DNA from 3 places in the Rhizobium sp. BK176 genome. Region 3 is predicted to be linked to each of the others. Evidence: riboswitches for the same ligand, from Rfam matches in the RefSeq annotation. Region 3 holds a riboswitch; each other region holds the start of a gene.

Evidence for each region. Region 3 has a riboswitch for cobalamin ahead of cobU (bifunctional adenosylcobinamide kinase/adenosylcobinamide-phosphate guanylyltransferase). Riboswitches for the same ligand answer to the same signal wherever they lie in the genome.
Region 1: it holds a riboswitch for cobalamin, as region 3 does, so the genes downstream of both, bluB (5,6-dimethylbenzimidazole synthase) here and cobU (bifunctional adenosylcobinamide kinase/adenosylcobinamide-phosphate guanylyltransferase) in region 3, are expected to answer to the same signal.
Region 2: it holds a riboswitch for cobalamin, as region 3 does, so the genes downstream of both, FHT76_RS19110 (CbtB-domain containing protein) here and cobU (bifunctional adenosylcobinamide kinase/adenosylcobinamide-phosphate guanylyltransferase) in region 3, are expected to answer to the same signal.

What each region holds. Positions count from the first base shown of each region.
Region 1 is NZ_JANUBV010000014.1:59,006-68,834, forward strand. Features, by position in the region: gene FHT76_RS29720 (TadE/TadG family type IV pilus assembly protein) at 1-238, opposite strand, end outside; gene FHT76_RS29725 (class II 3-deoxy-7-phosphoheptulonate synthase) at 527-1,900, shown strand; gene FHT76_RS29730 (hypothetical protein) at 2,098-2,973, opposite strand; gene FHT76_RS29735 (DUF1003 domain-containing protein) at 3,107-3,631, opposite strand; gene FHT76_RS29740 (LTA synthase family protein) at 3,713-5,641, opposite strand; gene FHT76_RS29745 (hypothetical protein) at 5,847-6,680, shown strand; cobalamin riboswitch at 6,706-6,888, shown strand; gene bluB (5,6-dimethylbenzimidazole synthase) at 6,928-7,617, shown strand; gene FHT76_RS29755 (DUF2865 domain-containing protein) at 7,624-8,706, opposite strand; gene FHT76_RS29760 (NADP-dependent malic enzyme) at 8,834-9,829, opposite strand, start outside.
Region 2 is NZ_JANUBV010000006.1:9,842-19,670, forward strand. Features, by position in the region: gene FHT76_RS19095 (helix-turn-helix transcriptional regulator) at 67-849, shown strand; gene FHT76_RS19100 (hypothetical protein) at 846-1,454, opposite strand; gene FHT76_RS19105 (CbtA family protein) at 1,495-2,238, opposite strand; gene FHT76_RS19110 (CbtB-domain containing protein) at 2,252-2,461, opposite strand; cobalamin riboswitch at 2,490-2,641, opposite strand; gene FHT76_RS19115 (histidine phosphatase family protein) at 2,685-3,248, shown strand; gene FHT76_RS19120 (bifunctional diguanylate cyclase/phosphodiesterase) at 3,609-5,174, shown strand; gene FHT76_RS19125 (outer membrane protein) at 5,396-6,019, shown strand; gene FHT76_RS19130 (hypothetical protein) at 6,280-6,540, opposite strand; gene FHT76_RS19135 (hypothetical protein) at 7,174-7,323, opposite strand; gene FHT76_RS19140 (hypothetical protein) at 8,549-8,734, shown strand; tRNA gene FHT76_RS19145 (tRNA-Met) at 8,914-8,990, opposite strand; gene mnmA (tRNA 2-thiouridine(34) synthase MnmA) at 9,100-9,829, opposite strand, start outside.
Region 3 is NZ_JANUBV010000013.1:48,805-58,633, reverse strand. Features, by position in the region: gene FHT76_RS28810 (chloride channel protein) at 1-500, opposite strand, end outside; cobalamin riboswitch at 748-1,145, shown strand; gene cobU (bifunctional adenosylcobinamide kinase/adenosylcobinamide-phosphate guanylyltransferase) at 1,275-1,799, shown strand; gene cobW (cobalamin biosynthesis protein CobW) at 1,804-2,853, shown strand; gene cobN (cobaltochelatase subunit CobN) at 2,863-6,642, shown strand; gene cobO (cob(I)yrinic acid a,c-diamide adenosyltransferase) at 6,644-7,276, shown strand; gene FHT76_RS28785 (helix-turn-helix domain-containing protein) at 7,277-8,092, opposite strand; gene FHT76_RS28780 (nuclear transport factor 2 family protein) at 8,095-8,460, opposite strand; gene FHT76_RS28775 (TSUP family transporter) at 8,559-9,344, opposite strand; gene FHT76_RS28770 (cobalamin biosynthesis protein) at 9,403-9,829, shown strand, end outside.

The DNA of each region.
Region 1 (9,829 bases), on a different contig from region 3:
TCATGGCGGCCGCAGCTGCGGCCGAATTCGCGGAGATTGCTCCGACGGCCGCGGCGTCTGCTGCCGCATAGAGTTGCGTGCGCAGACTGAGCGCGTGGGCGAAGTCGACGGCCACGCCCGCCGAGCCGATCAGGGGTACCATGAGGATGGCTGTCAGCATCCCGAAATTGCCAGAACGGTCAGTGCAGAAATGATACAAGCTGCGCACGAAATCAAACCCATGATTCCACCATGCCATCGGTGATCAAGCGGGGTCGTCATGACGCGCTATTAGAATTGACGGTGTTTCTACGGTACAAGCTTGAATTAGATACAAACTGTCTTGGTTTATTGACCGTTAAATTGCGCGCCTATGTTTGAAAACGCGGCGCGGAATTCCTTTATATCGGCTGTTGTTGGTCGATTGAATCAGTAACGCCAAAGAGCGGAACGCCGCTATGCAAGATGACGCTAACGGTTTATAAGCCGCCCAACATTTTTAGGACGGAACATCCGGACGGACCGGATGCTGGAGCAGGTGAGTGACATGGCAGAGAATTGGACACCGAGCAGTTGGCGGCAAAAACCGATTCAGCAGGTTCCGGACTATCCGGACCAGGCGGCATTGGCAGCAACGGAAGCCACGCTCGCGTCCTATCCGCCGCTCGTCTTTGCGGGGGAAGCTCGTCGCCTGAAAAAGCATCTTGCAAACGTCGCTGAAGGCAATGGTTTCCTGCTACAGGGCGGAGATTGTGCAGAAAGCTTCGCCGAGCACGGCGCGGATAACATCCGGGACTTCTTCCGTGCATTCCTGCAGATGGCCGTTGTGCTGACGTTCGGCGCGCAGTTGCCGGTGGTCAAGGTCGGACGTATCGCCGGCCAGTTTGCCAAGCCGCGTTCCTCCGGGATCGAGACGCAGAACGGCGTTTCGCTGCCGAGCTACCGTGGCGATATCGTCAATGGCATCGAGTTCACCGAGGAAGCCCGCGTTCCGAACCCGGAGCGGCAGGCGATGGCCTATCGTCAGTCGGCCGCGACGCTGAACCTGCTGCGCGCCTTCGCGATGGGTGGTTATGCCAACCTCGAGAACGTCCACCAGTGGATGCTCGGTTTCGTCAAGGACAGCCCGCAGGGCGAGCGCTACCGCAAGCTTGCCGGGCGCATCAGCGAAACCATGGATTTCATGAAGGCGATCGGTATCAGCGCGGAAAACAATCCGAGCCTGCGCGAGACGGACTTCTTCACCAGCCACGAAGCGCTGCTGCTGGGCTACGAAGAAGCCTTGACTCGTGTCGACTCGACGTCCGGCGACTGGTACGCAACGTCAGGCCACATGATCTGGATTGGCGACCGCACCCGTCAGGCCGACCATGCGCACGTCGAATACTGCCGTGGCATCAAGAACCCGATCGGTCTCAAGTGCGGCCCGTCGCTGCAGGCGGACGACCTTCTGAACCTCATCGACATCCTCAACCCGCAGAACGAGGCGGGTCGGTTGACGCTGATTTGCCGCTTCGGACACGACAAGGTCGCCGACCATCTGCCGCGGCTTATTCGCGCGGTTGAGCGCGAAGGCCGCAAGGTCGTCTGGTCCTGCGATCCGATGCACGGTAACACGATCACGCTGAACAACTACAAGACCCGTCCGTTCGAGCGGATCCTGTCGGAAGTCGAGAGCTTCTTCCAGATCCATCGCGCCGAGGGCTCGCATCCGGGCGGCATTCATATCGAGATGACCGGCAAGGATGTCACGGAATGCACTGGCGGCGCTCGTGCCGTAACGGCCGAAGATCTGCACGATCGCTACCACACGCATTGCGACCCGCGTCTCAACGCCGACCAGGCCCTGGAACTTGCCTTCCTGCTGGCAGAGCGCATGAAGGGCGGCCGCGACGAAAAGCGGATGGCCGCCAACGGCTGATCAAGGCGAATGTGAAAGAAAGAGCCCGGCCATGCCGGGCTTTTTCATTTGGGAACGGACCGACCGCTGGCAGCGGGGGCATCGCATGTTGTGCCGATCCTGAGGTCAAGCGGCAGCGGCGTGTTTGCGGTTCGCCAATCGGTGCGATGCGGACCTGTCGCACACCGTTTCGCACCGACACGCGGGTTGGCAACCGGCTAGCGGATCTGGCCGGCGGCCCAGTGGATCGCCCTGTCCAGCTCGGCGAACTTTGCGGATTGCCAGTAGAAATAGTCCTCGATGAACGTGCGCGAGAGCCAAAGCGCACCGCGGCTGCGTGGGCTCTCCCAGCCAAGCATGTCATCCCTTTCGGCTTTCTTGAACATCCGCTTGAGGTTTGTCAGGGAGATACCGAATTCATTAGCGATTTCGCTGATGCTCACGCCTTTCAGCAGGATGCGATGCTGTTCACGCGCGTCGTCCGGGAGGCGGCTTATCAGATCATGCAGCACGAGGCCACCGACATCGGACCAGAGGAAGTGGCCGATGCTCGCCCGCGGCTCCTTCCACACCGGGTCCTGGATCAGGGCACGCGCGGCGCGCGGCTGTGCCAGATAAAAGAGCCGAGGGTCATCTGCGGTCAGGCTGCCGCGGTTGGCACCGTCGAGTTGATCGAGGCAGGCCATATGTCCCTGGAACCAGGAGGCCATGGCCTCCTCGCTGAGTTCCGTCGTCTCGAGGCGGCGGAGGCGCCGATCGGGTGTTTCATCGGGAGCATCCCGCAAAAACTTGTAGGCGATCAGTTCGGCAAGAAACGAGGCGGCCGTATTCTTGCTGGCGAGATCGAATTCCTTGGCGACCTGCATCATGCGACCGGCCGTAAGGCCCGAGACCGGATTGCTTTTATCGCGTCCAGTATGCATGGCGAACAGCGTCTGTGTCAGCAGCCACTTCTGGTGCGACGCAGCAAGGCGGGCAAGGCGAGGAGCGCGCTTGTGGATGCCGATAAGATGGAGTGCGATCTGGCGTTCTATGGACAGAAATAGAGGGTGATGAAGGATTTCATCGCGAGTATGTGGCCTGCCAGTGAGCATTGTCTTGTACGGTCGGATCGGATTGGTTTCCGTTGCTCCTCCAACATTTGCGTCGATGTTTCAATGCGGGACGTGATTAGCGGATCGTTAATCAGTCGGTATAGTTAAATTCAAGCGGTTCCGGACGGCGGCATCAACTTGGTAGTCGCTGGTGTAGCCGTTCGATATCTTCTCGCAATGCTGCAATTTCCGTGAGCACGCGCATGTCTATCTTCTGATGCAGCGACAGGACTTCGAGTTCTGCTTTGAGATTGACCTCGTAGTCTTTGGCGGCCTCGAAACGATCGCGCTCAGCCTGACGGTTCTGCGACATCATGATGATCGGAGCCTGGATGGCGGCAAGCATCGACAGCACAAGATTGAGGAAGATGAAAGGATAGGGATCGAAAGCGCGTGTGAGCAGCACGATGGTGTTCACGACGCACCAGAAGACCAGAAAAAGCAGGAACGTGACGATGAAGTACCAGGAGCCGCCAACGCGGGCGATCGAATCCGCCAGGCGTTCGCCGACAGATGATTCGGCCCGCAGAGCCGCATTGATATCGGTCGAGATTATCTTGCGCTCATGGGCCTTTGCGAGGACGCGCTTCTCGATCTCGCCGAGTTCGTCGGCCGACTTGTCGAAGTGATGGTGGATGAAGTCCGATAGATTATGCATGGCTGACTCCGAATGCTAGATCGCTCGGGCGCCAGTATTCCCCAATGTTTTCAAATTGCAATGTGGACTTCTGTCGCTCTTTTACGTGCCTTGCGCATAGAGCCAGGCATGCTGTGGGAAGAAGCGATCAAGGGTCTCGGCCTTGCCGAACATGATGTCGTGCTGGAGGTATCGATAGTCCCGCACGAGAGGATCGAGGTTTTTTGGTTTCAACACCCAATCGGGCGACGGCGTGTTGTCGCGCGCAATGAGCTGATAGCGGTCGATGACGCTGTACTTTTTCTGCACGCGACCGAGGAAGCCCGTATAGTAGGGATGCTCGAAGCCGGCGAACTTCAGAAGATGATAGGGAAGCAGTGACGGGCTGATAGTGCCGACATCCTTTTTGCTGCCCTTCTTGTTCGACCAGATCACGAGCGGGGTCTCGTGCTCCTGTTTCATGACGCTGACCGATGCCTTGCGGGTCGCAACCTGATCCGGCATGTAGCCTGTCGCCATGTAGACGTTGCCGAGCGGAGGCAAGTGGTCTCCCCAGAGCACGATGATTGTTTCACGGTCGCGCTTCTTAGCCCAATCCATCAGCATCTTGAGGCTATCGTCGGCTTCCTTGATCCCCTGTGTGTAGGTGGCGAGCGTCGCCCGGTCCGCGTCGTTCAGGTTGCCCTGTATGTCGATGCTGTTGTGCGCATAGCGGTTAGGCTCGTAAGGGCCGTGTCCCTGAAGAGTGACCCCGAAGAAAAAGAACGGGCGATCAAGGCCGTCGGCTTCGTTGATGATCTCCTTCATGAGGGACTCGTCCGAAGCGAAGATGCCCCTTTTCTCCATCGGCGGCAGGGTTTCTTCCGAGCGGAACTGCTCGAAGCCGAAATCCTTGTAGACTTCGTTGCGGTTCCAGAACCAGCCGCTGAAGGGGTGCAGCGAACGGGCAGCATAGCCTTCGCCACGGAAGAACGTCGCAAGCGAAGGAAGGTTGCCTCTAATATACTGCTGATACGGGATGCTGCCGTAGGGCAGGAAGGCATTCGAGAATCCCGTCAGCGCTTCGAATTCGACGTTGGCCGTCATGCCCCCGAACTCGGGCGAGAAGACGTAGCCCGACTGCGCCGCGCGGATGTTCGGCATGGGATCGGGCGACATGCTGATGTTCCTCAACCTGGTCGGATCCCAGAAGGATTCGCTCATCAGCATGATCACGTCGGGCTTTTCGCGCGGGCCGCTGAGGTAACCGTAGTTACGGCCGGGAATGGCATCGAGCGCTTGTGCACCGAAGCCGGCTGGCGCTGCCACGTCGGCCATCGGAATATTGAAGATGAAGGCCAGGATGAAGCCGTTGCTGCGGTAGTTTTCCTTCTGGTCCCACATCATCGGAACGACCTGAAGACGGTCGCGTATGTAGGAGTATTTGGAATAGTCCATCAGCGTGCCGAAGGCGGCGACGACAGGCAGGCCGATGCAGAGGTGACGCAGGCGAGTGGTCTTCGAAAGCCGCGGAAAGTGGCGCCAGGCGAAATGCCAGAGCGCGGCAATCGCGGCAACGGAAAGAATGATGCCAACCAGCATGGCGACGGCGGTCCACGGTCGGTCGCGCACCATCACCGGCAGCAATTCCATGATCTGCCGTCCGAAGAGGACGTCTGACGGATAAAGAGGATCCGAAAGGTAGTGCTGCTTTTGGTTGGAGACGATAGCCGGGACGATAACCACCGGCAGAACGATCAATGCCGAAATGAATCGCCTTCCCAGGGCTGCATCCAGAGAGAGCATCAGAACGGTCAGCATCGCGACGGTGGTGATACCGGGACGTGCCGGCGACGTCAGGAATTCCCCAACGTCGGCCAGCCCATCGCGCGCAATAATTTCAACCGCTACGGTGGCGAAAACGGCAATGAGAGCGGAAAGGCTGATGGCCAGGGCCGTCCGTATAGCCGGCGACCGTGCGCTTCCCCGGACACCGGTGGAAAGCGACGCAACCCGCGTTGCCGCTGCGGACCTCATTACCAACGCGATCAACTGAAAAACTCCAACGTCATAAAAGCTTCACTGAACTGTCACACCTTCGTCATGAACGCTAGATGAACCGTTAGGTTTCCAGCATTTGTGATTGGTGGATAAGGGCCGAGGGCCGTGTGCCCGACACCCATCGCTACCCCGCGTCGACTTGTGCTCGGTGGCGAGGCATCGTAGGTCAGGGGAATCGATGTCAGGAGGATTTAGATTGAGAAGTTCCGTCGAGATCTACAATGTCAGAACGGGCGAGGCGCGCGTCGTCTGGCAGACCGCGCAATTGGTGGAAGCGCCGAACTTTTCGCCGGACGGAAGCTATCTTCTGCTGAATGGCGACGGGCTTCTTTACCGGCTGGCGCTAGACGGTTCGGGCAAGGTCGCGAAGGTGGATACTGGCTTTGCCAGGACCTGCAACAATGATCATGGCATCTCGCCTAACGGCCGTGAGATCGTCATCTCCGATAAGACGGAATTCGGGAAGTCGACGATCTATGTGCTTCCCGCCGAAGGCGGGACGCCGCGACTTGTGACGCAAAATCAGCCGTCCTATTGGCACGGCTGGTCGCCCGACGGAAAAGAGCTCGCCTATTGCGGCATCCGCAACGACCTGTTCGATATCTACACGATCTCTGTGGCAGGCGGCGAAGAAAAGCGTCTAACGCATGGCGAAGGACGCAATGACGGGCCGGACTATTCCGCGGACGGCCAATGGATCTATTTCAATTCCAGCCGTACCGGCCTCATGCAGATCTGGCGGATCCATCCCGACGGGACCGGGCTCGAGCAGATCACCGGCGACAACTACGGGAACTGGTTCGCTCATCCGTCGCCCAACAATGACAAGGTTCTGATCCTCTCTTACGACCCTGACGTCTTCGATCATCCGCGCGATCTCCACGTTCGCCTGCGGCTGATGGACATGGACGGCGGAAATCTGAGGACGCTCTTCGATCTCTTCGGCGGACAGGGAACGATCAACGTGCCCAACTGGTCGCCTCTAGGCGATGAGTTCGCCTATGTACGTTATTACCCGGTCTCTGCGTAAAGGATTGCATCGAGCGATTTTTACCGGCATAGACCCTCCGTCGGGTGCCCGTCTCAGGCGGGAGAATCGGGAATTCGGTGAGAGACCGGAACGTGCCCAGCGCTGTAAGGCTGACGTCTGCCGCATCAAGCCACTGGTCCAGCACCGGGAAGGCGCGGCAGTCGGATGACGCCAAGTCAGAAGACCGGCCCGACATCGTAGACTGACCTGCGTGGACGGCGGGCGGTTGTGTTGTTGGGGATTGACGATGCGACCAGACCATTCAGGCTCCCTGTCGGGAGCCGCAGCCTTTTCGACCGAGGAACGTGACGCCGTTTATCGTGCGATCTCGACGCGTCGCGATGTCCGTTCGGAGTTTCTCCCGGATCCGATACCGGACGACGTTGTCCGCAGGCTCTTGACCGCCGCGCACCACGCGCCGTCGGTTGGGTTCATGCAGCCTTGGAATTTCGTCCTGGTGCGCGATCAGCAGGTGAAAGAGGCAGTATGGCAAGCCTTCGATCGCGCCAATCGCGAGGCCAGCGAGATGTTTGCGGGCGAGCGGCAGCAGCTCTACCGGTCGCTGAAGCTTGAAGGCATCCGCGCCGCACCGCTCAGCATCTGCGTGACCTGCGATCCGGATCGCTGCGGCGACGTCGTTCTTGGCCGAACGCACAATCGGCGGATGGATTCCTATTCGACGGTGTGCGCCGTGCAGAATCTGTGGCTGGCTGCCCGAGCCGAAGGTATCGGGGTTGGTTGGGTGAGCATTTTTCACGAGTCCGATATCAAGCAAATCCTCGGTGTGCCGGATCGCGTCGAGATCGTTGCCTGGCTCTGCGTCGGCTATGTCGATCAGCTCTATGACCAGCCGGAGCTGGCGGCCAAAGGTTGGCGTCAGCGGCTGCCGCTGGAGGAACTCGTGTTCACTGACCGTTGGGACAATTCGCTGGACTGAGGGTGGCTATTGTTGCTGCGGCTGAGGGCCCGGCTTTGCCGGGTTCTTCAGGTCGATCGTGCCTTGGTCGCCGGCCAGGAACTGTGGGCCGATCTGGCGGACCTTGCTGGTTGCCGGATCGTAAGGCCTGTCAGGTGCCTGTGGCTGCGAAGCCGCGGGGGTAACGGACTGGACCTTGGCCTCGGGCTTTTTGGTTTCGATCGTCGTAATTGATCCCTGCTGTGGAGGTTCGCTGATCGATTGGCTTTTTCGCATCCGCTCGTAGTAGCCGTTGAGATCGCAACTGCAGGACGATTTTTCGCCAGGCTTGCGGTTCTTGTAGGCGAAGGCATTCGGCATGGCGCTGTAGGGAGCGCCCGTCGCGGCCGAAATCATCTGTGATGTCTCGGTGCTGGAGACGTCATGATAGAAAAGCTCGGTGTCGATCCCTGGACACATCTTCGAGCAGGTATCGGCGTCACGGGGGAAGTCCTGGGAGGTCGCATTCGAGCTCAATGGGAAGAAGCCGCCGTCGCAGGTTCGGACACAAACGGTGTTCAGATGAGAGAGAGTCGACATGCCGAAACCGTATCGGCGCTGGTTAGGATCGTCACCTAAAGGTATGAAGGTGTCGTTGCGCATAGCCTGGTCTTCGATGCTCGGCGGCGCCGCGTATCCCTCTGCGCGGTCCTCGGGCCACTGCTCGTCATTGCAGCCGTTGTCGTCGAGTGCCGCCAGCAGCTCGTTTCTCGTGCGCACATCCTGGCTCTGGCCACGCAATTCATCGCGCCGCTGCTGCAGATAACGGATGTTGTCGACCATCTTGCTCTCTGCGCGCTCGAGCTCGCCGCAATAGCCGTCGTCATCGCCGATCACGACCATGCTGCCGCTCGTGCAACCGTTCTGGCGCAGATCGCTGCGGAGCTTGCGCAGTTCAAGGTTCTGTTCTGCAATGGCACTGGCGAATTTGCGCACCTCTGGCGTGGTGCCAATGATCTCAGGCAGGTCGGCGAGCCGCGCCCGCAGGTCGCCACAGATTGCCGGCACCTGCGCATGGGCCAGGCCGGTGAAGGCAAGCACTGTTGCGAGTGACAGAATCCAGCGGTTCAAGGCACGGTCCCATCGGTAAGCAAATACGAGCGGTCATAGGCGCGGCGTTGTGCCTCACCTCTGCCGCGAGCCTGCTTGTAGCAGGCTGCGGTTGAAATCTTAGCGCATTTTCACCATCGGCCGCAAATCACGCTGGCTGTGAAGCCTCAACGACGGCGAGGGCGGCCATGTTGACGACGCCGCGCGAGGTCACGGACGGCGCGAGGATATGTGCCGGGAGTGCAGCGCCAAGCAGGATCGGTCCCACATGCAATCCGTCGATCATCGATTTCACGACGCCGAGCGTGATGTTTGCCGCATCGAGGTTCGGGAAGACCAGCAGGTTCGCTTCGTCGTGCAGGGTTGTGTCAGGCATGACCCGCTTGCGCAGGGCGTCGGAGATGGCGCTTTCGCCGTGCATCTCGCCGTCCACTTCGAGCTCAGGCGCAGCCTCGCGCACAAGCTGAAGCGCAGCGCGCATCTTCGTCGCACTCTCGGACTCACGCGAACCGAAATTCGAATGGGATACCAAAGCAGCGCGCGGCGTGATGCCGAAGCGCTTGATTTCCTCGGCGGCAAGAACTGTCGACTCGGCAATTTCTTCGGCACTCGGATTGAAGGTGACGTAGGTGTCGGTGAAGAAAGTGGCGCCGCGCTGGGAAATCAGGAGGCTGAGGGCGGAGAAATCGCAGACGTCGTGCCTCTTGCCGATGATCTGACGGACATCGCGGAGATGCTTTTCATAGCGGCCTTCGAGGCCGCAGATCAGTGCATCCGCTTCGCCCCGCTTCAGCGCCAGTGCACCGATCACAGTTGTGTTCGTACGAACGATCGTGCGCGCGGCCTCCGGAATGACCCCACGGCGTCCGACCAGCGAGAAGTAGAGATCGACATACTCGCGGAAGCGCGGGTCGTCTTCCGGGTTGATGACGGCGAAATCCGAAAGCGGCCGGATGCGCAGGCCGTAGCGCTGCAGGCGTGTTTCGATGACCGATGGGCGGCCGATCAGGATTGGCTCGGCAATGCCTTCCTCAAGCAGAACCTGCGCGGCGCGCAGGACGCGCTCGTCTTCGCCTTCGGAGAAGATTACCCGCTTGCGCTCGGCATTCTTCGCGGCGGCAAAGATCGGCTTCATGATGAAGCC
Region 2 (9,829 bases), on a different contig from region 3:
CGGGCAATTGGCGCGAACCGAAATTCACCCCAGAATAGAGATTGGAAGTAATGCATTTTCAAATTAATGCCTTATGACAATTTGAATGCTGTCACTATTGAACCTGCACCCATTTTAGGTTGTTGTTGCATGCCGATTCCAGATATCGCGTATGAGTTGATGAACAAGCACACCTCATTTCACACTGTCACGCAGAAACTGCTGGACGCGTGGCTGCATACCACGCCGCAGCCGCCTGCTGCGCCGGAAGACATCTATCGCGACGTTGTGGATCTCCTAACGATCAGAATGAGGATGACACTTGTGGTTCTCGATGGAGAGGATCCGCTGCAATGGTATCTCAAGGTCGTACGCTCCTCTGGCTTCAGCTCACGCCTGCTGAACATCAATAAGCTGTTCGCTGATCAACGCATCGGCGAGTTCAAGGACCGTACGTACATGGAAACGGCTGTCATCCCGCGCTATCGTGAGGTGATTGCGACGCAGAAACCGTCGATGGAACTGGTCAAAACGAGGGTCCTGGGCGTCAATCTCGGATATGAGCGACTGATCCTTCCCCAAAAGACAATGGCGCGGCGCCCGTCCTGGCTGCTGACAGTTTCGAACGGGCGGTTCATGTTCAACCCGCCTCAGCAGCAGGCTCGCATGGATGCGACCGACGAAGCGGTGATCCAGCTTTTGACCGAAGGGGCTACGGCCAAGGAGATCGCGGCTGATCTCGGTATTTCGCATCGAACCGTCGAACATCGGCTGGAGCGCATGAAAGAGCGCTACGGCGCGAAGAACACCGTGCACCTTACGGCGATGCTGGTTGCAACGCACTTCGACCGCGATGTCGAGAAAAGTTAGGGTGCGATCCGTCGAAGCAGGCGCCGCCCGCCATAGACCGCAGCCAGCAGCGCCGCCGCAAGCGCCGTCAACGTCGCCAGACTAGCGGGATGCAGCGGAACAGCGCTCCAGGAGGGACGAACGATATCTGCAGTGTTGAACGCCTCTCCGCTAAACTCGCAGGTGATCAACGCCAAGCCGCGCAGCACCATGCCGGCATCGATTGCCGAGACGATGGCCTCGGCTTCGACAGCCTCGCCGCCCATGCTCCGCATCGATAGCAGCACGGCCTTCGTTGCCGCGAGATAGGCGTGCGAGCATTCGTTGAACGGGCTGGCCTCGTCGGTCACCCCACCAGGCATTTTGCCCCACAAACAGTAGGCATGCTGGATTTGGGCGTAGTTCAGCACACGCCGGAATGGCTCTGTCGTGTCCGTCGCGCGGGCCGCGAGACCGATGATCCGATCGCGATACTCGGCGAACATGATCATTTCGCCATGTGAGATTTCGGCAATCGCAATGCCGGTATGAGGTCCGCTGCCGCTGCGCTGGTGTGCTTCCGCAACCGAGCAAAACTGTAGCAACGCGAGCAGGGACAAAAGGAAAATTGAGTGCCGAAAGATCATCGTTTGAATGAGGCTCCGGATCGCTCCGGAGCCCCTCCGATCAATGGAAGGCCGGCGCGTGAGCGCGCAGCTTTGCAACGGCGCCAAGCTTGCGCTCGGCGAGCGCACCGAAGGCCACACCGAGGACGCTCCACAAGATCAGGTGCATGCCGATCGAGGTCGTACGGAAACGCCAAAGGACCGCCGCCGAATAGTCTTCCGGCACCTCGTTGATCGGCGGGAGCAGATACTGCACGACACCGATGAAGACGACATAGGCGAGACCTGCTGAGATTCCTGCGTTCCAGGCACCGAACCGTGGAGTGAGACGGCGTGCAAACGCAATTGCGGCAACGAGCGCGGCGATCGAAACGACGATCATCAGGAAGAACAGCTCAGTCCTGACGCCGATCGTATCCGGATTGCCGACCGCCGGCGGATTGGCCGGGTATTTGATATTCGGCACGATAACAACGGAGACGAAGGCCGCAACCGCGATGACTGCCGACGTTCCACGTGCCCCGAGACCACTGAAGCGGCCTTGGACAAAGGCAAAAACCAGTGCGAACAGCCCACCGACAGCGATGCTGTAAGCCATCACGCCGGTGAAGAGACCAATGCCGGCCTGCATGGCGCGGCTGACGATCTCGGGTTCGGCCGTTTCGCCGGCTGCCTGCGCTGCGGCTTCCTCGAACGCAATCGCTTGGTCTACCAGCGGCTCACCGAAGGTGTGGGCAAAGGCAAACACGAGGATGCCAGCGATCAGGCCCGCGAGCATCCCGCGAAGCAAAAGATTTCCAACCATGTTCGGAACTCCCTTAGTGGCAGGGGAAGCCGAGAAGATGCCGGCCGTCATGCACGAACTCGTGCACGTACATACCGTTGAAAAGCGCCATCGCGCCCTCTTCGGTGCCGACGAAATAGATGGCGATGAGCATCAGCAGACCGCCGAAGATCGCCCAGGGCAAAAGCTCACCAACCGGAATCGGAGCGGGTATGGCGACGGGCGCAAAAGTAGAGTCAGACATGTATTCCTCCTGGAATGACGCGTTCAGTCGAGAATTGTTGCGTGGCAGGGTCTGACTTCCAGTCCGAGGTATCCTCATCCTGATCACAGTGGCGCGACCGCACCGGAATTTCACCGGTTTCCAAACCCACAACATAACCGTTATATCTGCGGCTTCGAGCCTGTCAACGAAACTTCATAGAGCGGCAGGTCCCCTTCCCCGTTATCCGGAGACGATCAACGTGATGACGCGCCTCACCTGGATCTGCCATGGTTCGACAGCCGCCAATCGCGAGGCGCGGTTCCCGCAGGACGAACCGCTGAACGACAAGGCAATCATTGCGACGAAGGCAATCGTCCCTCGGCTCCGGCGTGCCGATAGCGTGGTTGCCAGCCCGGCATTGCGCGCCCGGCAGACGGCCGAGGCGCTTGGCCTACAACCGGAATTTTCCGAGGCGCTCGCCGATTGTGACTTTGGCCGCTGGGCAGGACGCTCGATTGCGGAGATCCAGCAGGCGGAACCGGAAAATCTGGCGGTTTGGATGGCGCGACCGGAAGAAGCGCCGCACGGTGGCGAGGCAATCGCCGCCGTGTGCATGCGTGTAAACACCTGGATGAGCGAGCGCCTGCAGGCCGGTGGCCATAGCGTCGCCATCACTCATGCCGCGGTCATCAGGGCAGCAATCATCAACACGCTACAAGCTCCGGTGTCCTCCTTCTGGATCGCCGATATCGAACCTCTCGCTATTGTCCACATGACCAGCAATGGCAGCCGGTGGTCGCTGCGCGTGGAAGGCCCGGCAACCTAATTTTCTGAGCATTAATTTAGATCAGCCTTACGCAAGCGAACCATGCCATAGCTTTCCGACCCGACACAGTCGGGCCGTGTTCCTTGCCCCAAGGAGGACCAAATGCCTTATGATTGGAGCGGCGCGCAGATCCGGCGCACGCGCCTGCTACGCACGACTGCCGCCGTCACACTGCTCTTGCTCATCATTGGCGCATCCCTATTGATCCGTTGAGAGCGACAGGCGGGCGGTGGTACCGCTCGCCTTTCGAGCCGACCTCCTCTCACGGTAGGCGCAGATACCAAGAATTCGCCCTTTGGTTTCAACAAACGCTTCAGACTTCAATGATACACCGGCGCTCGGGTGGAGATGGAGTGAAGCATGCCGGTATTCTTCCAGAGCAGAGCCGGAAGGCAATGCCTGTTGGTCATGGCGTTGGGAGTAACGCTGTGGCTTGTCGGCGCGATCCTGGAATTGGATAACTGGCTCGTCGCCTTCGTCGGCGCTTACGAGAATTATGGTGCGGACAAACTCGTCCTCGCGCTCGGCATCGGCGGCGCGATGAGCTTCGTCTATTCGATCCTGCGCATCGTCGACCTTCGCAAGGAGATGGAGTTGCGGGCCAGCGCCCAGGCCAAGGCCGACTGGACGGCAACCCACGATCACCTCACCAAGCTTCCCAATCGCTATGCCTTCGAGCGTAAAGTCCTTCCGCGAAGGACGAAGACCGATGTCGAGGGCGACGAATGGGAGCAGAATGTTACAATCTTCTCCGTCGACCTTGATGGCTTCAAGAAGGTCAATGACCTTGTCGGCCACAATGGCGGCGATGCGCTGCTGATCGAAGTGGCAAAGCGCATCTGCGCGATCGGCAACGCTGATTGCGTCTACCGTTTTGGCGGTGACGAGTTCGTCGTCGTCGCGCTCGGCCTCTCCCCGCGGCACGAGGAGCGCTTCGCGTGCCTGCTTATCCAGGCCGTAACGCGCCCCATCAATATCAATGGCTTTGCCGTCGAAGTCGGCGCCAGTGTGGGTTATGATCGCTGGCAACAGGGTCGGGAGCCGTTGGAGGACGCCGCCCACCGTGCCGACCTCGCCATGTACGAGGCGAAGTCACGCGGCCCCAATCAGAACATGGCGTTTGAAGCCTCGATGCAGGATAAGGTGGCAAAACGCGCTACTCTGGAATCGAAGCTCCGGATTGCGATCCAAAAGAAGGCTATCCGGCCGTTCTATCAGCCGCTGATCGATCTCAAGACCGGCACGGTCTGCGGCTTCGAGGCGCTGGCGCGCTGGACGGATGAAGATGGCGTTGCCATTCCGCCGCCGGTCTTCATCAGCATTGCCGAAGAAACCGGCATGATCACCGAGCTCTTCGAGGATCTTCTTGCGCATGCCTGCCGCGATGCCTTGGCTTGGGATGATCACGTCATGCTGTCGTTCAACGTCTCTCCGGTACAGATGGAGGACAAGCTGCTAGCCTCGCGCATCTTCAAGGTGCTCTCGGCAAACGGCCTGCCGCCACGCCGCCTGGAGATCGAGATCACCGAGAATGCGCTGATCCAGGATCCGGCGGTTGCCGCCATCATTCTGGATGAACTCCACGACGCCGGCGTGCAGATCGCCCTGGACGATTTCGGCACGGGCTATTCCAGCCTCGCCCAACTCGCCCGATACCGGTTCGACAAGATCAAGATCGACAAGAGCTTCATTGCGACCTACCGCGATGACGAGCGCCAGGAGAAGATCATTCGCGCCATGCTTGGCCTCGGTCGCAGCCTCAACATACAGACGACCGCCGAAGGCATCGAGGAGCATCGCCAACTCGGTCACCTGCTTCAGCTCGGCTGCGATGTTGGCCAGGGCTATCTCTTCGGAAAACCCATGCCCGCCGAAGACACACACTCCTTCATCTTCGATCGCGATGTGACGCTGGCGAACGGATGAGCGCCGCGCAACGTACGCCACATCCGTACTGCTAGCATTCCCGCACATCAGAAATTCGTGATGGAACCTTCTCGGATAGGGCGGCGTTAGCGCCTTGGTCCTGTGGGCGGACATTTCCACTGAAAGTGTAATGCATGCCGCATGGCCACGATTATCGATCGGGGCTGGCCTTGGTCGGCGTGTAACTTGAGTGGACCCTTGTCATAGGAGAGGGATTTATCATGTATTTCCGTATAGTTGGCGTCTCCGCAGCTATGATTGCTCTCGCGGGAACCGCATCCGCCGCGGACCTTGTCAGCGAACCGCCGGCGGCCCCGGTTGCCGAAGCGGCGCCTGCATTCACCTGGAACGGCTTTTATCTAGGCCTGCAGGGTGGCGGCGCGTGGGGCAACGGTGACTTCTCCGGTATCGGCGACGCCAACCTCAACGGCGGCCTTGTCACCGGCTTTGCCGGATATAACTGGCAACTCGACAACAACATCGTCCTCGGTGTCGAAGGCGACGCTTCCTACAATTGGGACGAGGAAACGGTCGGCGGCAATGAATACAAGTTCGACACGACAGGCTCCGTTCGCGCCCGCGTCGGTTACGCTCTCGATCACGCGCTGTTTTATGTCGCTGCCGGCTGGACCGGCGCCAGGGGCCACGTAAGCACCCCTGTTGGCGATGATGATGCGACGTTCTCCGGCTGGACCGTTGGAGCCGGTCTCGACTATGCCTTCACCAACAATATCTTCGGGCGGGTCGAATATCGCTACAACGACTATGGCAGCAAGGACCTTCGCGGCGTCGATACCGACTTCAACCAAAACGTCGTGACCGTCGGCGTTGGCTACAAATTCTGAGAGCGCCGGCCCAAGCAAGTGGCAGGAAATGACAAAGCCCGGGCGAATGCCCGGGCTCTGACTTGACAGCGGTCGCCGTAAACGGCAGTCCGTTCGTAGTCTAGTGGTTTCCACCGCGGCTGCCATCACCCTGGCCGCCGCCGACTTAGCCGCCGCCACCCTGGCTGTTGCCACCCTGGTTGCCGCCACGCCGCGCGCTATTCTTGGGGCGTGATCCTCCGTTGCCTAGCCACCCGCATACCTACACGACCCCAAAGGAGCTAGTGGACCGACGGGTCTTCGTCTTCCAGAAATGTCTTGATCCCCTCACGGGCGACCGTGGCCAGAAACTCGTCGAAAGCCTCGCGATCGGTCGCGAAGGGCTCTTCCCATTCGATGAGATCCTCGTGCTGGGTCACCACCTCCATCTTCCAGTCGCCGTTCGAGCCGGCCGGGCGGAAGATATCGACGAGTACGGTCACACCATCCTCGGTAAACTCGCCGGCGAGCTCGGAATGTTCCAGTTTCGGTTTCTTTGCCATTCTCAAACCCGATCTGTGTTGCGCGCTGCTATCGTGCATATCGTGGCCGAATGAGAAAGGCGTACGGCCGAAGTTTATTGAAGGTTCCACGGAAGAATATGCGGTGCTTTACACAGGCGGGTGCGAGCCGGGCTATACAGCGATCAAACCCCGGTCAATCAACGCACGCAAATTCTCAAGCTTCGACCTTTGGTCCCTTTTGCGTGGAAATGCGCGGCCTGGACATGCGGCCGTGGCTTCGTAGCTGAAGGTAATTCTGAGTGCCGTCGTCGCTTTTGCTGAGAGCCTCAGTTCCATGATCGGGAGAGAAGCTCAGGCGTTGCCTCCGAAGAGCTAAGCTTCTCTCCCTCTGGCATTCGAGATTTCGTCCTGTACAGGATGCTCGGTCCCCGCTGCGCCCTGTGTAAGCCGCACCGTTCGGTTTGCCATGAGGTCACATTAGCGACCTCCAAAATAATTGAAATAGATTTCTGAATGTCTCCGGGAGCACTATGTGAGCTGCAACTCTCGGGACTTTGGTCCAACTATCCAATCGAGCCTAGACGACGTAATCGTGCGCTGTCCAAACCCATGGACACCGGAATGCTCCGGATTGCCCCCGCGGGCGCACCGGAGTATTCTGGACCCCAATCCCTATTTTTCTTCGACCGAAATTCCTTTTTCACCAATAGAAATGTCCACGCCCGAGGGCTTGCTCTGCTCGCGATAAATGTAGACCCCCAGGCCCACCACGACGACGAGCAAAGCACCGATAATTAGGAAGAGACCGTTACGACTATTCATGCCAACTCCTTGTTTGCGGACCCTTTGAGATAGGCGGAAACATCCGCTTGGCAACCGCGTTGCGGCCAAGGCTGCCTCCCGGTGACATCATTAGTTCATACACCGTTGGCACCATGGGCTGCCCGCGTATGGTGATCCGACTGCGCGTATGCGGTGATAGCGTGCTGATAACCGTCATACGAAGGAGAATGCCAATGAACCGCGCTCTCATGGCTGCAGCGGTCGCTGCACTCTTTGGTCTTTCGAACTTTGCGCCTGCTGCGGCGGCGTCATCGGCTGCGAAGAAAGGCACCCCAACAGCAGTGAGCAAGCAAACGACTGGATCCACCACACCGATGACCAATCGGTTTCTGACTCCCCGAATGATGGATCGCAAGCGCCCGATGAATCCGGTTTGCGACCAAGGCTTCAAACCGGGCGCCCCTTCGAGCTGTCACTACTGACTGTCAAATCCACCCTGATGAAGAGAGCCCACAGCCCCAAGAGGGATTAGCTTTACCATGGGCAGCAAGGTGCGTGCATAGCTGTTACCGGATATCCATCGTCTCAATATCCACGACGATCCGCCGCCGCAACATCAGCGCCGCACCCTTCGTCATGAAGGTTCCGAGGCAGATTGACGGCGTCTGGCTGCGCGATATCGGCAGAATGAATTGACCGATGCCGTTAGAGAGGCGGAACCGCGACCGTAGGGCCGAGGATCGAAGCCGTCACCAACAGCACGCAGGTAAGACCGACCAACACCGTAATGCTTAGACCGACGAATTGCTTCTTACTCATGCTTTAGAGATGGGACGATCCATAGTGCTCTACCAGTGCGGCTTCTCGTCACGCTCGATCGCCTGGTTCGGGCCGCGTCACCGGAGGGTAACCAGCCGCAGACCGATCAATTGCGCGAAATCGGGCTCTTGCGGCCGCGCGAGCAGACCGCACTGCCACTAAGACCAGGCAAATAACGATGGCGCCCTGTTTAGTCTGAAAATGAGGCCTAGGGCGACTTTCGCTCCGACCTAAGTCGAACAAATCGTTCGACTTTCGAAAGACGGCAAGGAGCCATTGATACTGTAGCCTTCCAAACGTCCTCATACCCTAGGACACAGTGCATCCCGGATATTGCGGACTGATCCCTCCACAGTATCCGGGAACCGCCTTTTTGACTGCGAGTAGATATCCTTGATCTGGCCTGCTGTCCTGCGCATCCTGCAAGTCAGAGGGAGAAACAGTCGTGAACGACAAACCCGCCTTTCTCGCATTCCGGTACTCTGATGGTACCTGGACTGTCATGATTGTCAGCGAGGACACAATCTCTGAGGTTCAAGATATGACGGCCGCCAAGCTAATCGAGATAATCGAGAGTTTGGAAATCATGAACGAAGCGGAAGAGAAAGACTGGTGGGATGTCTTCCACTAAGAAGACGCGAGTTGCCGTTAAGTGCCTGTCGGAAGAAGAGTGTTACAGTTCCGCACCACTACCATCGGTAGGAAGGCGCCGCCGTTGTCGTCCAACCGACCGACAACAAGCAAGCACTACTAAGTCGGATTAACGGCTACTGTCCAAGTTGGCTGATACGGAGCCGTCGTTGATAAGGATGGTAGCGGAGGAGGGATTTGAACCCCCGACACAAGGATTATGATTCCTCTGCTCTGACCTACTGAGCTACTCCGCCACTGGTCAACGGTGCCGTTCGCGTTGCGGCGGCCCGTGGGATGAGCGGCTTATAAGGTGCGCCTCGGCTTTGTGTCAAGCGCATGATCGAGAAAATACCACAGGCTTTTTCAGGCCGCGATAGGGCTTGCCAGCAACGCCTTCAGCGAAGCCTCCGCCGCCGGTTCGCGCTCGGAGCGTTCGATAAAACCACCGCCGTAGACGCGTGCGTCGTCGCCGGGCGCCGAATAGAGCGCGCAGGCTTGGCCCGGTGCAACACCGGCTTCGCCGACTGCGAGGTCGACATAAATCCCACTCGCATCGGCATGCAACACCGCGGGCGTCGGTGCGCGCGTGGAGCGGACCTTGGCGAAACACGCAAAGCCTTCACCCGAGGCAGCCGCGGCGAGCGGCTCGTCGCCCAGCCAGTTGACATCGCGCAAGTAGACGCGATGAGTCTCCAGTGCTTCCTTCGGGCCGACAATGACCCGGCGGGAGCGAGCATCAAGGTAGACCACGTAGAGCGGCTCGCCGGTGGCAATGCCGATGCCGCGGCGCTGGCCGATGGTGTAGTGCAGGATGCCGTCATGCTGGCCGAGAACGCGGCCGTCGAGATGGACGATCTCACCTGCGAGCGCCGCGTTCGGCTTCAGCTTGTTGATGATGTCGGAATACTTGCCCTGCGGCACGAAACAGATGTCCTGGCTGTCCGCCTTCTTGGCGACCACAAGACCCATGTCCTCGGCAAGCTTTCGGGTTTCGGCCTTCGGCAGGCCGCCGAGCGGAAAGCGCAGATAGTCGATCTGCTCCTGCGTCGTCGCGAAAAGGAAGTAGCTCTGGTCGCGATCGGAATCGGCCGGA
Region 3 (9,829 bases):
AGCTGCAGCTTCAGTCCAAGCTTCGAGGCCAGTCCCGCCGCCAGCTGCGTGTAGCCGGCCTCTAGGCCCACTGAAGCGCCGAAGCCGTTCGAAATGAGGTTCTGGACCGCCACCAGAATACTGTCGGTGAGCGATAGTCGGCCGCCATGCAGCGCGTTAGCCTCGATCGGGTCAACCATCGGCTTCTTGCGCGTTTTGGCAAGCACGAAGAGCATCAGACCCAATAGTATGCCGCCGCAGACAGGCGCCGTCAGCAACAGCAGCTTGTTGTCGATCTGCGAGGAACTCAGCCGCTCGATATCGCTGATTCCGAAGATCAGACTGTGCATTTCGCGGGAAACGAGGCTCATGCCCGTCACCGCAAGTCCGGAGATAACGCCGACGATCGCGCCCGCGATGACCATCCCCAGCTCAGTGCGTCGCAGCAGTGCGCGCATCCGCCCGATGTCGAGAAGGGTATGGAATGGACCGAAACGGCGGATATCGATTCTTAGGAGCATCACGGGAAAACTAGGCGGCAGTGGGCGCGATCAAGTGGAAGGGAGGGAAGGGCAAATCGGTGGCGCGACCCGCTTGCGACGCAATTGCGGCAAAAGACCGGCGATCGCAACAATAATTTGTGACGTAAGTAACTGATAAAAGACGATGAATTTGGTAGAGAAGGTCGTGTTGAGAGCGGGTCCGGCAGTATACCGTGCCGAGGCGCGCATCGGCTTCCGATTGACTTCACCAAGGGCCTTGCCTAACGATGAGTTCACAACGGATGGTTCCGGACCGGTTGAATCGGTGCGGATGAAAAGGGAATGTGAAGCGGTGGACCCAATCCGGGCACCGTCATCATAGCCGACCCCGCGACTGTAGAGCGGTCAGGGTTTTCCGTCCGGCGTTGTTTTCGCGTTGATGACAGCCTGCAATGGTGCAGGCGGGCGGCGCGGAGATGGCGACGGAAAAGTCACTGGCAGTGCATCATGATCAACCGGGGCAGGACGCCTCTTACGTCTACGAATCGTCCGCCTTTTCATGAAATGCAGCCGGGAAGGCGAGGAAAATCCGCTGGCACGATCTGGGGCGACCGGTTTCCGGTCCGCCCCGATCGCGGCCAAGACCCGCGAGCCAGGAGACCTGCCAACCGTGCCGGGCGAGAAGCCCATCCCTGGGCTTATGCCCGCTGCCAGCACGGAGGTTGTCATGGCTGAACAAAAGAGTTTTCGGCTGCGTCCAACAGCCATTCCGCTCCTTTGCGGCAGCGTCCCGCAGATCGGATATCATCTGCCATGAGCCCGATATCCTCCGGTGCGACCTTCGTCCTGGGCGGCGCGCGCTCGGGAAAATCACGTTTTGCCGAACAACTGGTCGCCTCAAGCGAGCTGGAGCGCCATTACGTGGCGACGGGCCGGGCCTGGGACGAGGAAATGCGCGCCCGGATCGACAAGCACAAGGCCGATCGTGGCGAGCTCTGGCACACCCATGAAGAGCCTCTTGATCTAGTCGGCTGCCTGCGAGCGATCGACGGCGAGGGGCGGGCGATCCTCGTCGATTGCCTGACGCTTTGGGTTACCAATCTGATGATGGAGGCGCGCGACATGGAGGCCGAGTTTGCTTCGCTTGCCGCGTATCTGGCGACAGCGCGTGCTCGGCTCGTCATCGTTTCCAACGAGGTCGGTCTCGGTATCGTTCCTGAGAACCGCATGGCGCGGGAGTTCCGCGATCACGCCGGTCGCTTGCATCAAATGATCGCGGCCGAGGCCGCGGATGTGTATTTTATCGCGGCAGGTCTGCCGCTGAAGATGAAGGGTTGAATTCATGAACCAGCAGAAAATTCCGGCGACCGTCATCACCGGCTTCCTCGGCGCCGGCAAGACGACGATGATCCGCAATCTGCTTTCCAACACGAACGGCAAGAAGATCGCGCTTATCATCAACGAGTTCGGCGATCTCGGCGTCGACGGCGACGTGCTGAAGGGCTGCGGCGCGGAGAACTGCACCGAGGATGACATTATCGAGCTGACCAACGGCTGCATCTGCTGCACGGTGGCCGACGACTTCATTCCGACGATGACCAAGCTTCTGGAGCGCGAGCAGCGCCCCGACCACATCGTCATCGAAACTTCCGGCCTGGCGCTGCCGCAGCCGCTCGTTGCCGCCTTCAACTGGCCTGATATCCGCACGCAGGTCACTGTCGATGGCGTGATTACTGTCGTCGACAGCGCCGCCGTTGCCGCCGGCCGCTTTGCCGATGATCACGATGCCGTCGAGGCTCGCCGCGTGGAAGACGAGTCGCTCGACCACGAGAGCCCGATCGAGGAGCTTTTCGAGGACCAGCTGACCTGCGCCGATCTGATCGTGCTCAACAAGACCGATCTTCTCGATGCCGACGGTCTTGGCCGCGTGCGCGATGAGGTCGCGTCGCGCATTGCCCGCAAGCCCGTCATGATCGAGGCGCGCAACGGCGAGGTTCCCGCGAGCGTGCTGCTCGGGCTCGGCGTTGGCACCGAAGGCGATGTGGTCAATCGCAAGTCTCATCATGAGCTCGAGCATGAGGATGGCGTTCCCCACGATCACGATGAGTTCGACAGCTTCGTGGTGGAACTCGGCGCTATTGCCGATCCGGCAGCCTTCGTAGATGCCCTGAAAGGCATCATCGGCGAGCATGACGTGCTGCGGCTCAAGGGATTCGTCGATGTCCCCGGCAAGCCGATGCGTCTGCAGTTGCAGGCAGTCGGCAGCCGTATCGACCACTATTTCGATCGCGCCTGGGCGCCTGGCGAAGCGCGCGGCACCCGTCTTGTTGTCATCGGTCTGCACGAAATGGACGAGGCAGCGGTGCGCAAGGCGATCGAAGCGCTGGCATAAGGCAGTCTAATGCATCTGCTTCTGGCACAGCAGGGAACGATCAGCGACGGCGAGGAGGCGATCGATCTCGGTCAGTCTCCCGGCGACGTCCTGTTCCTGTCAGCCGCCGATACCGAGCTTGCCGCGATCGCCGCCGCTTATGACGAAGCGGCGGCCGGCTTCTCGCTGCGGCTGGCAAGCCTGATGAGCCTCAAGCATCCGATGTCGGTCGATGCCTACATCGAGCGGACGGCCCGGCATGCGAAGCTGATCGTCGTGAGGGCGCTGGGTGGCGCCAGCTACTTTCACTATGCGCTGGAGGCGCTTCATGCCGCGGCGGCGCGATCCGGCGCGCTGATTGCGGTTTTACCGGGAGATTCTAAGCCGGATGCGGGTTTGACGCCGTTTTCGAATGTTCCGCTTGAGGATCTGAATGCGCTTTGGGCCTACCTGATCGAGGGTGGCGACGGCAATTCTCGGGCGTTTCTCGCCTATGCCGGTGCGATGTTGGCAGGAGCGGAGAAACCGGAAGCGGCATCGCCGCTGATGAAGGCCGGCATCTGGTGGCCGGGCAAGGGCGTGCTTGGCGTCGACGACTGGACAGCGGCTTGCGACGAGCGGCTTGGCGCTGCTTGGGAAAGCGGAGCCCCTACTGTAGCTATCAGTTTCTATCGCGCGCTCGTGCAGAGCGGTGAGACACGACCGGTCGAGGCCCTGGTCGACACGCTGCTGGCGGAAGGTATCCGGCCGCTGCCGGTATTCGCCTACAGTCTGAAGGATCCTGTGTCGAAGGGCATTCTGAAGAGCGTGTTTGATGTCATCAAGCCCGAGGTGGTGATCAACACGACTGGTTTCGCCGTGTCGGCGCCGGGCGCGGATCGCGAGCCGACCGTTCTCGAGGCCAACGACGCCGTCGTGCTGCAGGCGATCTTTTCGGCCTCGTCACGTGAGGCCTGGGCCGCGTCTTCGCAGGGGCTTTCGGCGCGCGATCTCGGCATGAACGTCGCGCTGCCCGAGGTGGACGGCCGCGTGCTGTCGCGTGCCGTCTCCTTCAAATCAGCCGCCCGCTACGATGCGAGGGTCGAGGTCAACATCGTCGGCAGCGAGCCCGACCTCGAGCGGATGCGCTATACCGCTCGACTTGCGGCCAATTGGGCGCAGCTGCGCACCACGGCCGCCGGCGAGCGGCGCATCGCGCTTGTCCTTGCGAATTATCCAAACCGTGACGGCAGGCTCGGCAATGGGGTCGGGCTGGACACCCCCGCAGGCACCGTTGAGGTGCTCAAAGCCATGTGCGCAGCCGGCTATTCGGTTGCAGACGTGCCTGACGATGGCGACGCGCTGATCCGGCGTCTCATGGAAGGGCCGACGAACTCCGGCAGCGACGGCAAGCTTATCCGCGAATCGCTTTCCTTGAGTCGTTACAAAGCTTTCTTCGAAAATCTTCCGAAAAAGATTCAGGATGAAATCGGCGCCCGCTGGGGTGCACCGGAGGCCGATCCCTATGTCGTGGATGGCGCCTTTGCGCTGCCGTTCATGCGGCTTGGCCAGGTGCTGGTCGGTATCCAGCCGGCGCGCGGCTACAACATCGATCCGAAGGAAAGCTACCATTCTCCGGATCTCGTCCCACCGCACGGTTATCTCGCCTTCTATGCCTTCCTTCGCCATGAGTTCGGCGCTCACGCCGTCATTCACATGGGCAAGCACGGCAATCTGGAATGGCTGCCCGGCAAGGCTCTGGCGCTGTCAGAGGAATGCTACCCGGAAGCCATCCTCGGCCCCATGCCGCATCTCTATCCCTTCATCGTCAACGATCCCGGCGAGGGAACGCAGGCGAAGCGCCGCGCCGGCGCGGTCATCATCGATCATCTGACGCCGCCGCTAACGCGCGCCGAGAGCTATGGACCGCTGAAGGATCTGGAGGCGCTGGTCGACGAATATTACGAGGCGTCGGGCGGCGATCCGCGCCGCATTCGGCTTCTCAGCAAGCAGATCCTCGAACTAGTGGCGGATATCGGCCTCGATCGCGATGCCGGCATCGACAAGGGAGAGAGCGAGACCGCGGCATTGAAGAAGCTCGATGCCTATCTCTGCGATCTCAAGGAGTTGCAGATCCGCGACGGCCTGCATGTCTTCGGCGTCTCGCCGCAGGGCCGGCTGCTGACGGATTTGACGGTGGCGCTGGCCAGGGTTCCGCGCGGGCTCGGGCAGGGCGGTGACCGCAGCCTTCAGCGTGCGATTGCCGCGGATCTGTGCTTGGAGTTCGACCCGCTCGACTGCGACATGGCCGGAGTTTGGAGCGGGCCACTGCCCGGTATTCTTGCAAGAGTCACGGATGCCACATGGCGGACGAACGGCGACACCGTCGAGCGGATCGAACTGCTTGCGGCACGGCTGGTCGCCGGCGAGTTTGGTTGCCTGGAAAGTTGGGAGGCCACCCGCACGGTTCTCGCGGAGATCGAAACGCGGCTCAAGCCTGCCGTTCTCGCCTGCGGGACGGCTGAGATCGAAGGCCTGCTTCGAGGGCTCGACGGCCGTTTCGTGGCGCCGGGACCATCCGGGGCTCCGACGCGGGGCCGACCGGACGTGCTGCCGACCGGACGAAATTTCTACTCGGTCGACAGCCGGGCCGTGCCGACGCCGGCGGCCTATGAGCTCGGGAAAAAGTCCGCGGAACTGCTGGTCCGCCGTTACGTGCAGGATCACGGCGAATGGCCGGTCTCCTTCGGCCTGACGGCCTGGGGCACCTCGAACATGCGCACTGGCGGCGACGATATCGCCCAGGCGCTCGCCCTGATCGGTGTGAAGCCGGTGTGGGACATGACCTCGCGGCGCGTCACCGGCTATGAAATCATTCCGCCGGCGCTGCTGCGTCGGCCGCGTGTCGATGTGACGCTGCGTATCTCCGGCTTCTTCCGGGACGCCTTTCCAGAACAGATCGCGCTGTTCGATAAGGCAATCCGCGCCGTCGGGGCGCTGGAAGAAGATGCTGCGGACAATCCGATTGCCGAGCGCATGCGCGGTGAAGCAGCCCGACTTGAAGCCGCTGGACTGGATGCAGCGCAGGCTGACCGCCGGGCCGGCTATCGAATTTTCGGCTCGAAGCCAGGCGCTTACGGTGCCGGTCTGCAGGCGCTGATCGACGAAAAGGGATGGGAGCGTCGCGCCGATCTGGCCGAGGCCTACCTTGTCTGGGGAAGCTACGCTTATGGCGCTGGCGAAGAGGGTCGGGCGGAGCGCGGTGTCTTCGAAGAACGGCTGCGCTCGATCCAGGCAGTCGTGCAGAACCAGGACAATCGCGAACACGACCTTCTCGACAGCGACGATTATTACCAGTTCGAGGGCGGGATGGCGGCTGCGGCCGAAACGCTGGCGGGCGATCGGCCATCGATCTATCACAACGACCATTCGAGGCCGGAGAAGCCGGTGATCCGTTCGCTGGAGGAAGAGATCGGTCGCGTCGTGCGTGGCCGCGTCGTCAATCCGAAGTGGATCGATGGCGTCATGCGCCATGGCTACAAGGGTGCCTTCGAGATTGCCGCGACCGTCGATTACCTCTTTGCCTTTGCGGCAACCACGGGCGCCGTTGGCAACCATCACTTCGAAGCCGTGTACCAGGCTTTCGTGGTGGATGCTGAGGTCCGCGATTTCATGATCGAGAAGAATCCCGCCGCCTTCGCCGACATGAAGGAGCGGCTGCTGGAAGCGATCGATCGCCGCCTCTGGACGCCGCGCAGCAATTCCGCGCGGTTCGACCTTTCAGACACATTCGGCTTGCATCAGGGCAAGCTTGTATCCGGGGAACATTGAGATGACCGACGAAACCACCGAAGCCGCTGGCCACGACGACGCCCGCCACGCCGAGAAGATGGCGAAGAAGAAGGCTGCCCGCGACAAGATCATGGCCTCAAAGACCGATGAGAAGGGCCTTATCATTGTCCATACCGGCAAGGGCAAGGGCAAGTCTTCGTCCGCCTTCGGGATGATCTTCCGGCACATCGCGCATGGCAAGCCTTCGGCCGTCGTGCAGTTCATCAAGGGTGCGATGTGGACTGGCGAGCGCGACCTGATCGAAAAGCACTTCTCCGACATCTGCCAGTTCCACACCATGGGCGAGGGCTTCACTTGGGAGACGCAGGATCGCGCCCGCGATGTGGCAGCGGCCGGTGCCGCCTGGGAGAAGGCGAAAGAGTTGATCCGCGACGAGCGCAATTCCATGGTGCTGCTCGACGAGATCAACATCGCACTTCGATATGATTACCTCGACATCAATGAGGTGGTGGAATTCCTGAAGAACGAGAAGCCGTATATGACTCATGTCGTCCTGACCGGCCGCAACGCCAAGGACGAACTGATCGAGATCGCTGATCTCGTGACCGAGATGGAGCTGATCAAGCATCCGTTCCGCTCGGGTATCAAGGGGCAACCGGGCGTCGAGTTCTGATCAAAGCGCCTGGGAGCTTGCGCTCTTTGCAATTTGCATGAGTATCGTCGCCGTCTGCTCGTTGGCGGGGAAGAAGGATTCGATCGCAAGTTCGGAGAGCGTCACGTCCACGGGCGTGCCGAAAACGGTGGTTGTCGACAGGAGCGAGAGCAAACCTGCTTCTGTTTCCAGTTCGAGCGGGACGGCGATACCGGCATAGTCGGCGTTCCTGCTCATCTCCGCGCGGCCGCAGCAGACCGGGTAAGCGGATAATTCCTTCAGCAATTCGCCGAGGATTGGATCACCTGTAACCGAAATCTGCTGGTGCAGGCGCTCGAGGAGATGGGCCCGCCATTCCAGCAGGTTGGCGATCTTCGGGGCCAAGCCGTCGGGATGCAAGCTGAGACGGAGGACGTTGATGGGGCCGTCCAGCAAAGTACGATTTGCGATGCCGGCAAGAAGCGGGGCGATGGCGTCATTGGCGGCAATCAACGTCCAGTGGCGGTCGATCGCAAGGGCGGGATAGGGCTCGTGTGCCTTGAGGAGCATGTCGACTGCCTGCCGCGCCGGTTTGAGCGCCGGATCATCGAGCGAGCGCTCGGAAAACAGCGGCGCAAAACCGGCGGCAAGCAGCATTGGATTGCGATCGCGCAGCGGCACGCCGAGCCGTTCGGCCAGATGCAGCAGCATGTCCCGGCTGGGGATCGACCGCCCGCTCTCGATGAAGCTCAGATGTCTCTGCGAGATTTCGGCCTCGAGCGCGAGGTCGAGCTGGCTCATTCGGCGCTTCTGCCGCCAGTCGCGGAGATAGTCTCCAAGGGAGCGGGCGGGTGTCATCATCACGCGGCTTCCGGAAGCTGATCGATGAAGCCGTGTACGGTCTTCAGCCGCCCACCTTCGAGCACTGCAAAATCAGTGCCTTTTATGAGGTGCTCGGCGCCCGTCGGTCCGAGGCCCCATGAAAAACGTAGATTGTCGCCATACCCATCGGCCGCACCGAGAAGTTCAAACCGGAAACCCGGGAAGCGTGCATGCACGGCTTCAACAAGCGCGCTGATCTGGTCGTGGCCTACGCCGCGCATCAAGGGATCGATGTAGGTGCCGGCCTCATGCCAGCTTTCCGTGATCAACGCGCTGCGGCGGGCCGCCTCCGTCTCGTTCCAGATCGCGATGTAGCGTTGGGCTAGGGTGTTCGCATCGGTCATTGCATCATCTCCTGTTGACGCCCGGTTCGTCCAGGCATCGCGATCATGGAGAAGCGACGGCGCCCCTTCAATTACGCCGGAGGTAATCGGACGCGGCGTCAGATTTCAAGCCAAACGCGGATTGGATTGGCCGGATCGGCGAGAAGCTTGATCGTGAAGGCGATGCAGACAAGAACCAGCAGAGGCTTGATCAGACGCGCGCCAGTGCGCATCGCGAGCCGCGAGCCTAGCTGCGCGCCCAGGAACTGGCAGACGCCCATCATCAGCCCGATCTTCCAGATGATCGCCCCGAAGGAAATAAAGACAACGAGGGCGCCGACATTGGAGCCGAAGTTCAGGAGTTTGGTGTGCGCCGTTGCCTTTAGCATGCCGAAGCCGGCAAGAGACACGAAGGACAGCATGAAGAACGATCCGGTGCCCGGACCAAAGACACCGTCGTAGAATCCAATGGCCGGCACCAGCGTCAGACCGAACACAAAGGGCGAGATGCGGCGGTGCTTGTCGACATCACCGAGGTTCGGCTTCAACGCAAAATAGAGCGCGATTGCCACCAGAAGGACCGGCATGATCGCTCGAAGGACATCTCCCGGTACAATTGTTGCCAAGGCGGCGCCGAGCGAGCCGCCGAGAACCGCCATCAGCGCCATCGGCAGCTGCGTGCGCAGGTGAACATGTCCCTTCCGGGCATAGGCGATCGTCGCGGAAGCTGCCCCAAATACCGACTGCACCTTGTTGGTGCCCAACGTCTGCAGCGGTGGGATGCCTGCGATCAACATCGCCGGGACGGTAATCAAGCCTCCGCCACCGGCGATGGAATCGACAAAGCCAGCGAAAAACCCGGCTGCGGCCAGCATGAAGACGAGATGAGGGGCAAGATCGGACAAGGAGGAAACTCTGGACTACGGTATGCGGCGCATGTTGCATTTCCGGCTCTGTGCTGCAATGGCTTGGTGGACACAGGGGCAGGTTTCATTGTCGCACGTGACTGGAAATGTATTCGACGGGTCGCGCCGGTATGTGCTCGGTCTCGGCTGCGAGCGTGGAACACCGGTAGACGAGGTGACTGAGCTTGCCAATGCCGCGCTGGCGTCGGCGGGCATCGGCCCGGGTGAATTGGCAGCCGTTGCCTCCATTGATACGCGTGGCAACGAGCGCGCGATCCGTGAAATAGCCCATGACCTCGCAGTCCCGTTTCTGACCTTCGCTGCGGTGCGGCTCGAGGAGGAAACGCCGAGGCTGAAAAATCCTTCAGCGATTGTTTTTGCCAGGGTGGGGTGCCACGGGGTCGCCGAATCCGCTGCGCTTGCGGCGATCGGACCGAACGGGGAGCTTGTTGTTCCGAAGATCAAGTCGCCGCGCGCAACGGCAG